DNA from 2 places in the Lysinibacillus sp. RC79 genome. Region 1 is predicted to be linked to the other one. Evidence: riboswitches for the same ligand, from Rfam matches in the RefSeq annotation. Region 1 holds a riboswitch; the other holds the start of a gene.

Region 1 (7,719 bases):
CACTTGGCTTCCTTGGAGGTTTCATCGGAACATTACTTTCTAAAGAAACAAATGATAAGAAATATCGTGAAGTGGATGTTAAAGCAAATACAGGTATTTCTGTTCAGGACGTATCTCACTAATAATAGGATAACCGCCTCGTAAGTTCATACTTACGAGGTTTTACTTTTTCTTCCGTATTCGGTACGATATTTACAAATGACTATTGGGGGTAAGATAACTTGACTCAATCAAAAGCAAAAAAGAAGCGCATGCATATAAAGCGCACTAAAGGGAAGGATGTTGAAAAAAATCGTCAATCCTCCCCTTTCAGTACACATGAGCGTGTAACGAAAACTAAAAATGAAAGCATTGAACAAAATTTTACAAAGCATAGAAAACACAACCACACTGAGGATGATTAGTGGTTGTGTTTTGCTTGTAATGAAACATCTTGATGTTTAAAAGTAATTAATTTTGGAATAAAGTACAATGGATACAGTAAAAGAAAAAGATTAGGTATCCACCACATAAGATCAAAATCACGCTTTATTGTCCAAAAAGCAATCGCCTGTAATCCAGAGCAACATGTTAGTGTCAGAGATAATAAGGCCAATGCTCTCCACTTTTCATTTTTCACTCTAAATAGGTAGAGACTTATAAATCCAGTAACTGAAATTAAAATATCTAGCGGGAAAAACGACCAATTCCATATTACTAATAATTCATTTTGATAATCCTGATATAAATACTCTTCTGGAATCAAATGAAAAAAAGTGACAAGCCAATAGAGTATAAAAAAGAAATCTGTAACTAAAAATAGTAATCTTAAAGCTTTACTCATTTACAGCCTCCCATTCAGTTTTCTTCATGAACGTCACCTTTAAGAATTCCAAACATAAGAATGTCCACCATTTCGTGCATTGTATCCTGAAGTGAAATCATATTTCTGTTTTTTGATGCATGTTCCATCAATCGATAAAGTCCTCCAATATAGACTTCTATAAATATTTCTTTATTAATGGGACGTATTTTATTTGCGGCAATCCCTTCATCTAGTAACAAAAAGATGCCTGTCCATTGTTCATGAATAAATTGATCTACAGTTTCCCATTGCTTCGGGTAATATCGTTGAAGCTCCTCTAAATATTGGAGCTGAGCAAATTGAAAATCAGCTGGAATGAGTACAAGACATTTCTGTAGTTTTTCTAATAGATTTAAAGTTGAATCATGCAGTATTTCATTCTCTTTCATCTTCATTTCATCAATTGCTAGATCAATCATCTCATTTAGTAGTTCTTCTTTTGAGGGATAGTATCCATACAATGTTTTAGTACTCATACCAAGCTGCTTTGCTAGCTCCCCCATCGTAAATCGGAATCCTTTTCGTTCAGCTTCACTCATTGATACCTTTAAAATTCTATCTTTCAACATGATCACCTACCAATCGGAAAATGAAAAAACATTTTTATTTTCCATGTTTTCCATTTAATAATAGTACCTAATGAAAATAATGTCAATTGAGGTACTCCCAAGTGGAGGATTCCTAAGAACATCTTCGTAACCAAAAGTTTGAAATAGTCTATCCCCGCAGTTCATGCGGTTAGAAGTCTTATTGCTTCATTTTAGATTTTGTCCTACGTTAATATCTATATCATGATTTGTATTTTTATCAGCGATGTTTGGTGCTTTATCAGCGATGTTCGAGGTTTTATCAGCGATTTCGGCTCTTTTATCAGCGATGTTCGAGGTTTTATCAGCGATTCTGGTACTTTTATCAGCGATGTCCGCTGTTCTACCGGCGTTCAACTCTTTTATCGGAAATTGATAAAAAACACAACCGCTCTTTAAAAGAACAGCTGTGTTATCTATTATAAATGATAAAATATTGTCGTATTTCTTGTGATGATGCGCGCCGCTTCCTGTGTTGTAAGCCCCTTTAACGAAGCGATAACCTCGATGGAATGATCCATCATCCAAGGAGATGTTCGTTTATTTTTAAAAGCACCTTCGAATGGCCATGGTCCATCTGTTTCTACCATCAACAGCTCGATTGGATATTTTTTGATCAGCTGTTGAATCTCAGCCTCATACGTACAATCAGGCGTTACAGAAATGAAATACCCATTATGAATCATCCGTTCAATCACTTCCGCATCACCTTTAAACCAATGAAAATGCACTTTCGTTACATGATGTTTTTCTAGCAAATCACAAACAATAGCCGCATCCTCATAAACCGCATGTAACACAATCGGTTTATTTAATTCCTTTGCCAATACAATAAATCGTTCTAACAATGCTACATAAGGACGATCATCAATAGCCTTCTCTTGTCTCAAATAATAAGGCAATCCTACCTCGCCAATCGCCACCATTTCATGAGCGTGTTGGCGTATCCAATCGAATAAAGCTTGTTCCTCCGTATCACTAGGTAACGGTTGTTCGGGATGAAAGCCAAACGCTGCTTTTACCTTTGCATAGGCTTTCGACAGCTTCAACGTCTTCTCACACGATTGAAGATTCATGCTCACGGCAATTACATGTTCAGCTTCCTCTAGCAAAGTTGGTATGTCGTTTTCCTTATATTGATCTAAATGAATATGTGCATCAATCAACATTCGCCTCATCCTTTTCTTCTTTTAAATACGTGAATAGCTGTTGCTTCAATGCTGTAAATGTAGCGGAATGGCGAATTTCTTCTTGTCGTGGCCTTGCAAAAGGTACGATAATTTCTTTTTTAATCGTTGCAGGCCGTTTCGTGAGTACGATGATACGATCAGCTAAAAAGAGAGCTTCCTCGATACTATGTGTAACGAACAGTATAGATTTCCGATCTTTCTCCCATATCGATAAAAGCCAAGCCTGCATTTCAAGCCTTGTAAACTCATCAAGCGCAGAAAACGGCTCATCTAAACATAGAATGGGCTTATTACTGACAATTGCACGTATAAACGATACTCGCTGTTGCATACCACCCGACAGCTCATTGGGATACGCATTTTCAAACGCTGCGAGCCCCACTTTGTCTAACCATTCCTTCGCAACGTTGACATTTGGTTTTCCATGAAGCTCCTCGACCATCGTGACGTTTTCTACTATCGTACGCCATGGTAATAAGCATGGCTGCTGAGGCATATAGCCAATCGTTCCTCTTTTTTGCTGGATATCTGTATCGTTTAATAAAATGGCACCCTTATCAATAGAAGAAACACCGCCAATTAATTGAAAGAGTGTACTTTTTCCACTGCCTGACGGACCGATAATCGCCACAAATTCGCCGTCCTTCACCTCAAAAGATAAATTTCGAATAACCGGAAGAGCATCAAAGGATTTATCAATGTTTTGAATGCTTAGCATGGAGTCCTCTCCCCTTCACAACAAGTTTTTCTAATAATTGAATAGCACTAAATAATAGTAAACTTAAAAAAATGATAGCAAAAATCGCTACAAATACACGATCCGTCCGAAATGAAGATTGTGCCAATGTCATATAGACACCAATTCCCTTTTTCGCACCTAGCCATTCTGCAATGACAGCCCCCATTACGCTATACGTTGCCGCAATTTTAATGCCTGAAAAAATTGCCGGGTACGCAAATGGCCATTCAAGCTTCCAAAAGGTTTGTGCTTTCGTTGCACCAATCATCTCAAAATAATGCTTCAGCTCAGGTGAGGTTTGACGAAAGCCATCCATTGCCGAAATAACGATGGGGAAAAAGCACACAAGACAAATAATAATGAGCTTTGGCAATAAACCAAAGCCAAACCAAATGATTAATAACGGTGCTAGGACGAGCACAGGGACATTCTGCGACATAATGAGAATAGGATAAAATAGCTCCCGCACAAACGTAAAACGATGTAATAGCACGGCAACCGTTAATCCACATAATATCCCGATGGCTAGACCAAGAAGTGCTAATTGAACAGTCGCAAAAGCATGTGGCACAAACGTCTCATACGATTGCAAGCCTTCTTTTAAAATGGCACTTGGTGCGGGCAATAGCCAATGTGGCACGTCTGCAAAACGGACAATTAGTTCCCATATGAATAAGAGGAAGGCGATAAAAATTATCGTCCTTCCTTGTTTGAAAGCCTGCCTCATCACTGATATTTCTCCGTTAGTGTATCCATAGTAATACCGGATGGCTGATATAAAATTTTCACTTGTGTAATGACATTAATAGCGCCAAGCTCAATCATCTTATCATTCATTTTTTCAATGATTTGTAGTAAAGTCGATAGCTCACCCTCCATTGTCGTTTCTAATGGATGAACTTCATATTTCACCCCAGATGCGTCGATAACCATAATCGCTGCATCGACAAATGGGATCACATCTTCATATTTTTCAGTTTTCGGGATAATTTGTACACTTATTAATGAGTTTGCCATACTATTTTGTCTCCTTTTTCGGTAAAAAGTCGTTTGTAAATGCTTGTTTTGCGTTAAATTCGCCCTCTAAAACTTTGTTGCTGGCCATCCATTTCGCATAGTTTTCCCAGACAGCTAGCTTTTGCTCGCCCCATTGTGCAGCGTCGTCTTGATACTTATCTGCTAGCCATTCCTGACTTTTATGCACAAGGTTTTTATCTAAATCAGGTACCGCTTCTAGTAAAATATCAGCTGCCTCATTTGGATGTTTTATCGCATATTCATAGCCCTTTGCTGCAGCAGCGACAAATGCTTTTACCGTCTCTGGGTCATTCTTAATCATTTTTTCATTTGTTGCAAGTACAGGTGTGTAATAATCTAACTGATCACTATAATCTGTTAAATATAACATGTTCAGTTTTTCACCACGTTGTTCTGCTTCGATACCTGTCCATGCATAATAAATCCACGCAAAATCAATATCTTTTTTCATCATTGTGAAGAAATCTATATCGCCTGCATTGACAATATCTAACTTATTAATATCCGCATTTTCTGTTTGCATAAGTGATTGTAGTACTGCCTGTTCAAGTGGTGCACCCCAGCCACCATATGTTTTACCTTCAAAATCCTTCGGTGACGTAATCCCTTTTGATGCAATGGATGCAAAGCCAGAAGTATTATGTTGAATAATCGCTGCAATCGATACTAAAGGTACATCCTGCACACGTGCCTGTGTAACCCCTTCCTGATAGCTTACACCAAACTGAGCTTTACCAGATGCCACAAGCTGATCTGCACCCGCTTCGCCAGGTAATAAAATATCAACATCTAAGCCCTGTTCCTTAAAGTAGCCAAGTTTTTTCGCTACATATAAGCCTGTATGATTTGTGTTCGGTGTCCAGTCGAGAACGACCGATACTTTTGTTAATCCCTTAGCATCCTTTTTATCCTCTTTTTCGCTACAGCCCGCTAATGTTAAAAGCGCAGCCAACAGGATCAATAACCATTTTTTCATGCTGAATCCTCCCAGTAAGTAGTTTGAAAGTGTTCATGAATGAATGTGTTGACCAGAAGAAAGCGTATTCACTTTATGTCTGCACCCAAGTTTTGTGCATACAACAATTGCTTGTAACATAAAAAACGCCTAGGATTCCTCCCAGACGTTTTGTAATCAGTATCAAAAATTTAAATTTTTTGAATAGATGTTCCCTACGCTGGTACGAGCCAAATCAGGTTCAAAGGGTCAGCGTCTATCGGACACAATCTCAGCTGGCAACACCAGCCCCCCTACATTCTTTCCATATGAACTTTTCGTGATTATTATACCCATAACTATCCGGAAATGACAAGGCTCTATTTGCCGAAAGCGCTGTAAATATAAAAGCCCATCTCTATCTTGAATTCTATTTTCTGAATTCAACGATTCCCTCCCTTCTTTAGATTGTATAGATTAGGCATAGCTTAAAGCTTGTTTTTTCAATTTAGATATAAAAAGCCCAGCTCTCAAAAGGAGCGTGGGCTAGAAAATTAGTTTTATTTCTCTTCTTTTTTGGCCGTTAATACATGTGAAATGGCACCGTCTGTAGCAATATCTACTTTAAAGGAACCGTTTGAATGGCGATCTGCTCGAGTTAATGCTTGTACATCAATAATCTCTTGTACGCCTTTTTCTGTTTCGATGATCAGCTGTTCGTCATTAGTAGCCTTGACTACAGCCACGATACGATGTGGGTTCGCTTTTAATTCTGTTAACACTTTTAAACCGCGTTTCGCACGACTAGTCATTTCTACCTCGGCTACATTCATTTTCTTCACTGCACCACGCTGCGTCACAATCGCAACATATGCCGTGTCATTTGGCGGTAAAACATTAACGCCGACTAATGCCTCTCCCTCTTTCAGCGTAATTCCTTTGACGCCGCCTGTTTTTACACCTGTTACTGGTAATTCCTCCATTGGGAAACGAATAGCATAAGCCGTATCTGTCGTTAACATTAGTTCTGCCTCGTCCGTCACGATATCTACAAAAATCATTTCATCGCCTGACTTGACATTCATCGTTTTGATTGGCTTCGAATAGCGTGTAACGGCATAATCTGCTAAAAGTGAGCGTTTAATTTGTCCATCTTTCGTAGCCGTTAAAATATACGTATTGGCCTGTTCGAATGTTTCAAAACCGTATACAGCAATAATAGATTCATCTTCCCCGGTTGGCACAATACTTGAAATATGCTGACCAAGATCCTTCCAACGAATATCAGGTAGTTCATGGACAGGCTGATAGATATAATTGCCTCGATTTGTGAACAGTAATAGATGATGCTGCGTATTTAAATTCGCTTCATATAACAAATAATCGGAATCCTTCATCGCAAAATCTTGACCATTCGAAGCTGCATGTGAACGTGTAGATGTACGCTTAATATAGCCATCCTTTGTGACAGTCACTACGACCTCTTCACTTGGGACAAGAACATCTAACGTAATTTTAATTTCTTCAATTTCTTGTTCGATTTTTGAACGACGTGGCTCTGCAAAGCGCTTTTTAATGTCAAGTAGTTCCTGTTTAATAACACGTACAAGTTTTGCTTCACTATTAAGAATACCTTCAAGCTTGGCGATAAGTTTATTTAATTCATCTTGTTCATTGCGAAGTTCTGTGATATCTGTATTTGTTAAACGATATAATTGCAAGCTAACGATTGCCTCTGATTGCACTTCTGTAAAATCAAACTTCACCTGTAAATTCGTTTTCGCATCTCGTTTATCATTAGAAGAACGAATCGTTGCAATGACTTCATCTAAAATGGACAGCGCCTTGATCAAGCCTTCAACAATATGCGAACGATCTTTAGCCTTTTGCAAATCATAAATGGAGCGGTTCGTCACGACTTCCTTTTGATGGGCAATATAAGAATCCAGTAACAATGGCAATGTCATCATTGTCGGACGACGATTATGGATCGCAATCATATTAAAATTATAAGCTACTTGTAAATCAGTTGTTTTGAACAAGTAATTTAAAATTCCTGGTCCCGGAACATCCTTTTTCAGTTCTATGACAACGCGTAGGCCTGTACGATCCGATTCATCACGAATTTCCGCAATCCCTTCAAGTCGTTTATCAACACGTTGCTCATCAATTTTCTTCACAAGATTTGCTTTATTGACATCATACGGTAATTCCGTAATAACGATTTGCTCTTTGCCGCCTTTAATTGGCTCAACGACTGCTTGAGCACGCACAATGATTTTACCGCGTCCTGTTTCGTACGCCTTTTTAATGCCATCGACACCTTGAATAATACCACCTGTTGGGAAATCAGGGCCTTTAATAACGGTCATTAATTCATCAACAGT
Region 2 (7,719 bases), on a different contig from region 1:
AGCTCGATAATAGACTTCATACTGCCATCCCCCTGTTTCCTTTATAACTATGCAAAAATGCTCTTAATCCATTTCACTATCGCTACAAAAGATAAATAACAATTACTCTAACTACATTGTACTAACTACTTTTTTCAGAAAATAGGGAATTTTAAAAGAGAATACATGAATTATTTCAGATTTTTTGTTATTTTAACAATATAATCGTATTTTTTTACGAAACTAGATAATTTTAAGGGGTGAGTTTGTAGTTATGAAATTGTTATTAATTGATAGAGACTCCGCTGATCTTTCAGGTATTCGTTGGTTTTTACATACATATTTTCCTGGCGATGTAGCCATCGAAATAAGTACAACTATTAATGAGGCACTTCAAAGTATCCAGCAATTTGAGCCTGAAGTGATACTACTAAACATTGACCTATTCTCGAATAATCGCTTAACTGCACTTTATCGTGTTTTACAAAAACATTCAGGAACTATTTTAGCTATGACAACAGAGCCATTATTTAAAAATGCATTAAGGGCAATCGATTTACAGGTCGCATATCTCTTCGTTAAACCAATTGATTTAGAAGTATTAAAGCAAAAACTCACTGTTATTTCCCTTCAAACACCAAAGGCAGAAGCAGTGTATCAAGAAGCTACAGATGAATCTTTTTACGATCAACTATTTTTAGATAGTAAAACTAGTACCCTAGAGACAAATATACACTTCACCATGATCGAGCCTGAGCATTCCGATATGTTTAACAAACTGTACAACTGGCTTCAGCAAACGCCTATTTATTCTAGTATGAGGATTTATCCTTTATCAGAAAGAATTGTTTGCTTATTCCAAACAAATGATTTAGAGAAAGATGTTCGTACATTAATCAAGGAATGGCGATTGACAAATAATAGCTCTTTCAATATTGGGATATACGATGGGGAACCTACAACTATGAAGAATATGTATACCTTAACGAAGCGTGCACTTCGTCAAAGCTTTTACGAAGGCTATGGGCACATTTTTTATACGAGTAAACAGTTGAAGACACAGCCCTTCGATCCTTTACTAACACCCGAAGAGCAACAATTGTTGATAAGTAGTTTAGAGGACGGGAATATTGAAGCTGTCAAAGCATTTTTATATCGACTATTTAATGAAGGAATTTATTACGAGCAAGATGACTTACGTATTCATTTAACAAGTGTTTTGGCGCAAATCCGCCGCTTTATGCTGAAGTATAAATTACACGAGAAAGCTGCCATTGAGCAAAATTATCGTCAGCTTTTTCATTTAATTATTGAGCATCCTATATTTTATACCATTCAAAATGGCATCATATCATTTACACAAAAACTGATTGAATTGGCCCGTGAGGCACGAATGGAGAAACGGGCCGATTATGTAGAACTGGCCATAGAAATTATCGACCAACAATTTCAGAATAGCGGGTTATCTTTACCTTACGTTGCCCATAAACTGGGTATTAGCCCCAATTATTTAAGTACGATTTTTTCAAAGAAGCAAGGCTTGCCACTTAAACGCTACCTGCAGCAAGTCCGAATTCATAACGCTACAAAAATGCTTGTAGAAACTGATTTTGCCATTAGCGAAATTGCCTATTTAAATGGTTTTGAAGACTCGAATTACTTCATTAAAATTTTTAAACAGCACATCGGAATTACTCCTCATCGTTATCGTAAAACATAAAAAGGCTAAATAAGTAACATGGAGTGGATTTCCGTTCCAACTAGGAGTTCGTACGAAAGAGTAGCGGATAGAGGCTTTATTTTCGCGGGATCTCATCGATATCTGATCCCCAAGAAGTGAAATGCCCAACCTTAACTGTAATCAAGTATTATTTTCAATTATCATATTCTATTTTCAATAAGAATAAATAAACAAAAGAGTTCATTTTAATTTCTTTTATTCTTGAGCTTGCTCTTCTTTATAACTTATTTTTAAGTAATTCTCGAAAATGTTTAAAAAAACTAAATTAGTGGTAAATGTTATTCATAACTCCTTTAAATTCAGCATATATTTATAGTTTATATCTTACTATAAAGATTCTTTAACAATAATAATTATAATTTACTAGCAATTCTAGTTTGTGTTTGTTATAGTTATTGATGAAGAGTTTGACTCACAATTTTTCTTCAGGAGGTAAACTAATATGACAAATGAAAATGATCGTAGCCGTCGATTTACAACAGCAGGTGGCGCTCCAGTAGTAAGCAACCACGATTCAATGTCAGCAGGTCCTCGTGGTCCTCTATTACTTCAGGATGTATGGCTAGTTGAGAAATTAGCAAACTTCAACCGTGAAGTTATTCCTGAACGTCGTATGCACGCTAAAGGTTCAGGTGCATTCGGTACTTTCACTGTAACGCATGATATTACTAAATATACAAAAGCAAAAATCTTCTCAGAAGTTGGGAAGAAGACTGAAATGTTTGCACGCTTCTCCACAGTTGCAGGTGAACGTGGTGCAGCGGATGCTGAGCGCGATATTCGTGGCTTTGCACTTAAGTTCTATACTGAAGAAGGTAACTGGGATTTAGTTGGTAACAACACACCTGTATTCTTCTTCCGTGATCCTTTACACTTCACAGATTTAAACCACGTGGTAAAACGTGACCCACGTACAAATATGAAAAATGCGAATTCAAACTGGGATTTCTGGACTTCATTACCAGAGGCGCTTCACCAAGTAACAATCGTTATGTCTGATCGTGGTATTCCGTCAGGTTACCGCAATATGCATGGTTTCGGTTCTCACACTTATAGCTTTATTAATGAAGAAAATGAGCGCGTATGGGTTAAATTCCACTTTACTACAGAGCAAGGCATTAAAAACTTAACTGGTGCCGAGGCTGCTGAAGTGATTAGTAATGACCGTGAATCTTCACAACGCGATCTATATGAGGCAATTGAAAATAGCGATTTCCCTAAATGGAAAATGTATATTCAAGTAATGACAGAGGAACAAGCACGTGAATTACCATATAACCCATTTGATTTAACGAAAGTATGGTATAAAAAAGACTTCCCATTAATTCCTGTGGGGGAATTCGAGTTAAATAAAAATGCGGACAACTACTTTGCGGAAGTTGAGCAAGCTGCATTTGCACCATCTAACATTATTCCTGGTATTAGCTTCTCGCCAGACAAAATGTTACAGGCTCGTATCTTTGCATATGGAGATGCACAGCGCTACCGTTTAGGAGTGAACCACTACTCGCTTCCTGTAAACGCACCAAAATGTCCATTCCGTACGTTCCACCGTGATGGTGCTATGCGTTTCGACGGCAATCTTGGTTCAACTTTAGGCTATGAACCAAATAGCTATGGTGAATGGGAGCATAATTTAGACTACAAGGAGCCTGAATTACGTATTGATGGTAATGCTGGTATCCATGACTTCCGTGAAGACGACAACAATTACTTCGAGCAGCCGGGTAAATTATTCCGCCTAATGACTGCTGAACAACAACAACGCCTATTCGAAAATACTGCTAATGATATGGCGTCAGTTGAAGAGTTCATCAAACGTCGCCATATCCTGCACTGCTATCTAGCTGATCCAGCATATGGTGAAGGTGTAGCAAAAGCTATGGGTCTTTCATTAGAAGGCGTGGATCTTTCAAACCCATACGTAAAACAACCAACTAACGTTTAATTCTCCACATATTCCAAATATTATTGATATCCAAATCCAACTTTTTACTCCATGTGAAGGGCAACCTCACATGGAGTTTTTTTATCTTAATGACCAAAAAAGGCTTATATCTGATAGATACAAGCCTGCTCTAATAATTATTGATAAATTTGACTGCCTGCCTTTTTAAATTCCTCGGCTTTCTCCTGCATACCTTTGTGGATTGCTTCAGTAGTATTTAGGTCTCCTTCTTTTGCATAATTACGAATATCCTGTGAGATTCTCATACTACAAAACTTAGGGCCACACATTGAACAGAAGTGCGCAGTTTTCGCCCCTTCTGCAGGCAATGTTTCATCATGGTATTCGACTGCACGCTCTGGATCAAGCGATAGGTTGAATTGATCCCGCCAGCGGAATTCAAAGCGTGCCTTAGATAGTGCATCGTCACGCTGCTGTGCTCCCGGATGCCCTTTCGCTAAATCTGCCGCGTGTGCAGCAATTTTATACGTAATAACCCCTACACGAACATCCTCACGATTTGGTAAGCCTAGATGCTCTTTAGGCGTCACATAACATAGCATTGCTGTACCATACCAACCGATCATCGCAGCACCAATAGCCGATGTAATATGGTCATAGCCAGGAGCAATATCTGTTGTCAGTGGCCCTAAAGTATAAAAAGGAGCTTCCTTACACACCTCTAATTGCTTATCCATATTTTCTTTAATAAGATGCATTGGCACATGCCCTGGTCCCTCTACCATCACCTGTACATCATGCTTCCAGGCGATTTGCGTTAATTCCCCTAGCGTTTCTAGCTCCGCAAACTGAGCCTCATCATTTGCATCTGCAATAGAACCAGGACGTAAACCATCACCTAAAGAGAAGGCAACATCATAGGTTTTCATAATTTCGCAAATTTCTTCAAAATGAGTATATAAGAAGCTTTCTTGATGGTGATATAAACACCACTGTGCCATAATCGAGCCTCCTCGAGACACTATGCCTGTTACACGATTAGCCGTTAATGGCACATAGCGTAGCAATACCCCTGCATGAATCGTGAAGTAATCAACACCTTGCTCTGCCTGTTCGATTAACGTATCACGATACACTTCCCACGTTAAATCCTCTGCCACACCATTTACTTTTTCTAACGCTTGATAAATCGGCACCGTTCCCACTGGCACCGCGGCATTACGGATAATCCATTCACGTGTCGTATGAATATGCTTACCAGTAGATAAATCCATAATGTTATCAGCACCCCAGCGTGTAGCCCACGTCATTTTTTCTACCTCTTCTGCAATAGAGGATGACACCGCTGAATTTCCAATATTGGCGTTAATTTTTACGTGGAAGTTACGTCCAATAATCATCGGCTCTGCCTCAGGGTGATTAATATTAGATGGCAAAATAGCACGTCCTGCCGCGATCTCTGAGCGCACAAATTCTGGGTCCATATTTTCGCGAATCGCTACAAATTCCATTTCTGGAGTAATAATTCCCTTTCGTGCATAGTGAAGCTGTGTTACATTTTTACCTTTCTTCGCACGCAAAGGCTTTCTAGATAAATCCGGAAAAACATTTTCATTCATTCGTGGATCATCAGCTTTACGGAATCCATTATCTTCTGGCTTGATAGTACGACCTTCGTATTCTTCAACGTCACCTCGTTCTTTGATCCATACACTACATAAAGCTGGCAATCCTTTTGTAATATCCACCTTATATGCAGGATCAGTGTACGGGCCGCTCGTATCATAAACACGTACTGGCGCATTTTCCTCTTCACCAAAGCTTCCTGTCGTCGGACTTAGAGCAATTTCACGCATTGGCACTAAAATATCTGGTCGAGATCCTTCTACGTAAACTTTTTTACTTCCTTCAAAACTTGACATAATCGTAATATTCTTGTCGCTAACTGTTGTCATAAACTACTTCGCTCCCTTTTACATTTATTCCAAGGACCGAATCTAGCTCACCCCAACAAAAACAAAAAGCCGAATCCAAAAAAAAATTTGGATCCGGCTAAGAATGTAAAGGTATAGTTATTGCAAATAACGTAGAGTGCAATAATGGTTAACTTTCCCACGCTGGTATGAGCCAGATCAGGTCCAAAGGGTCAAGAAACCTCTATGCGTTTCCCTCTCAGCCTGACTCATCAGACTCCCCTAGTTAATGCTATTAAGTTTGATGCTAGTGTAGCAGATATTGTTAAGAGATGGAAGCTTCATTTGAATATTTTTGTGTCATCATCATAACGTGTGGTTGATTTCCGTTCCGGCTGGGCGCTTTCCTGGGGGCGTCCGATGAGCCGCTAATCCCCAAGGAGTCGCCCAGCCTCCACTCCAATCAACTTATTTACATGGCATACGTTTTAAAAAGTATAATCCCTAACTTTTGGTGATTATCCTATTTTTAAAAATCAGAAGGAAAACCGCTTACTCCAGATGGGCTGTCACTCTATCTTATTCCGAATAACATCCAGCTGTTAGGTAAACAACAGTTCCGCTACGTAAATCACAATCGTCACTGTAATACAGCTCACAATCGTTGAAAATAATACTGTTTGTGCAGCAGTTGCCGATTCTACGTCATATTCTAATGCCAGACTAGAACTATTTCGCGATGTCGGGAACGAACTAGCTATAAAAAGTGATTGTGCCACGACACCGTCAAGGCCAAGTACATAAATGATCAGCAATGCTACGGCTGGCCCTATGACTAGTCGTGTAAAACAGCTAATGAATACCATTTTATTGAACATGGATTTGATTTCAAGCTGTGATAGTTGTGCCCCTAAAGTTATTAATGCTACTGCGATAAAGCCATCTGCCACATGGTCTATCGGAATTTTTACAAACTGCGGAATAGCGATATTAAAATAGTTCATTGCAACACCAATAATAAGTGCATGAATAATAGGCATTTTGAGGAAGTCTTTCACAATAGACATGCCCGATTTTGTTGAAGAGATTAAATTGTACAAGCCGTAAGTATAGGTCGTCATATTTTGAAATATTACGAGAATGACCTGAATCGCTACTCCAATCGGCTGGGTCACGAAAATCATTTGTGCAACCGGAATACCATAGTTACCTGAATTAATTAGGACAACACTATTTTTAAACACCGCAGCCTCGGGTTTTGCTAAGCCGAGTCCCTTTGCTAGAAAGTGACTAAGTACCATTTGGCTTCCGATAAAGAGTAGAATAAATAATGCAACTTCCCCAAGCACAGACAGCTCTATACTCGTTTCATATATATTCACAAAAACAGCTGCGGGCATGAAACAATATGTAATAAGTTGAGATAACGCCTTTAAATTAAAGCGAAATTTCTTTTGTAAAACTGCACCAAGTACTAAAAGCACTAAAATTGGAGCTACAATTTTAAAAAAAATCATACCGAGATACATCATAGCGTGTCCCCTTTCCTCTCCTATAGTAGTGCTGTTTTAATACTTGGTCAATGTACCTCACCGTTAACTCATAGCCCTTTACGAGGCATTTTTAGTCCAATGCCTTTTACCATAAATAAAAAGACTGCTTCACATATTGAAGCAGTCTTTTGCTGAAAAAAGTTAAACGAGCTTAAATCGATTAACGACCTCTTGTAATTCTTTTGAAACCTCGTTCATATTATTGATGGACTCTGCAACCTTTTGTAGTTCCGCTTGTTGGTCAATAGCAGATGCACTTACCTGTTCTGCAGATGCAGCAGTCTCCTCAGAAATAGCAGAAATACTTTGGATTGCCATTATCGCTTGATTTTTATGCTCTAACATATGAGAAAGTTTAGTCATTAACTCACTAATTGACGTTGCAATAGAACTAGAAAGCTCACTATTGTCTTTAAACGCAACCTCAGTGCTTTGTACTGACTCATTTTGAGCTTGTATTAAGCCTGCGTTTGAGGCAATGACAGCTACCGTTTGCTGAGAATTTTCAAGAATGCTATCTACTGTTTGCTTAATAACATCTGTTTCATTTCTGGATTGCTCTGCTAGCTTTCGTACCTCCTCAGCGACAACTGCAAAACCTTTACCATGTTCACCAGCACGTGC

What was found. Region 1 has a riboswitch for thiamine pyrophosphate ahead of ABH968_RS11415 (ABC transporter substrate-binding protein). Riboswitches for the same ligand answer to the same signal wherever they lie in the genome.
Region 2: another riboswitch for thiamine pyrophosphate. It lies ahead of thiC (phosphomethylpyrimidine synthase ThiC); the one in region 1 lies ahead of ABH968_RS11415 (ABC transporter substrate-binding protein).

What each region holds. Positions count from the first base shown of each region.
Region 1 is NZ_JBGCCD010000009.1:133,307-141,025, forward strand. It holds gene ABH968_RS11375 (solute symporter family protein) at 1-122, shown strand, start outside; gene ABH968_RS11380 (hypothetical protein) at 222-404, shown strand; gene ABH968_RS11385 (DUF5360 family protein) at 401-823, opposite strand; gene ABH968_RS11390 (TetR/AcrR family transcriptional regulator) at 838-1,413, opposite strand; gene ABH968_RS11395 (TatD family hydrolase) at 1,851-2,600, opposite strand; gene ABH968_RS11400 (ABC transporter ATP-binding protein) at 2,590-3,339, opposite strand; gene ABH968_RS11405 (ABC transporter permease) at 3,317-4,087, opposite strand; gene ABH968_RS11410 (thiamine-binding protein) at 4,087-4,377, opposite strand; gene ABH968_RS11415 (ABC transporter substrate-binding protein) at 4,379-5,374, opposite strand; TPP riboswitch at 5,549-5,658, opposite strand; gene parC (DNA topoisomerase IV subunit A) at 5,893-7,719, opposite strand, start outside.
Region 2 is NZ_JBGCCD010000016.1:106,227-113,945, reverse strand. It holds gene hutH (histidine ammonia-lyase) at 1-20, opposite strand, end outside; gene ABH968_RS16115 (helix-turn-helix domain-containing protein) at 254-1,699, shown strand; gene ABH968_RS16110 (catalase) at 2,163-3,668, shown strand; gene thiC (phosphomethylpyrimidine synthase ThiC) at 3,806-5,584, opposite strand; TPP riboswitch at 5,722-5,836, opposite strand; gene ABH968_RS16100 (AEC family transporter) at 6,145-7,074, opposite strand; gene ABH968_RS16095 (methyl-accepting chemotaxis protein) at 7,237-7,719, opposite strand, start outside.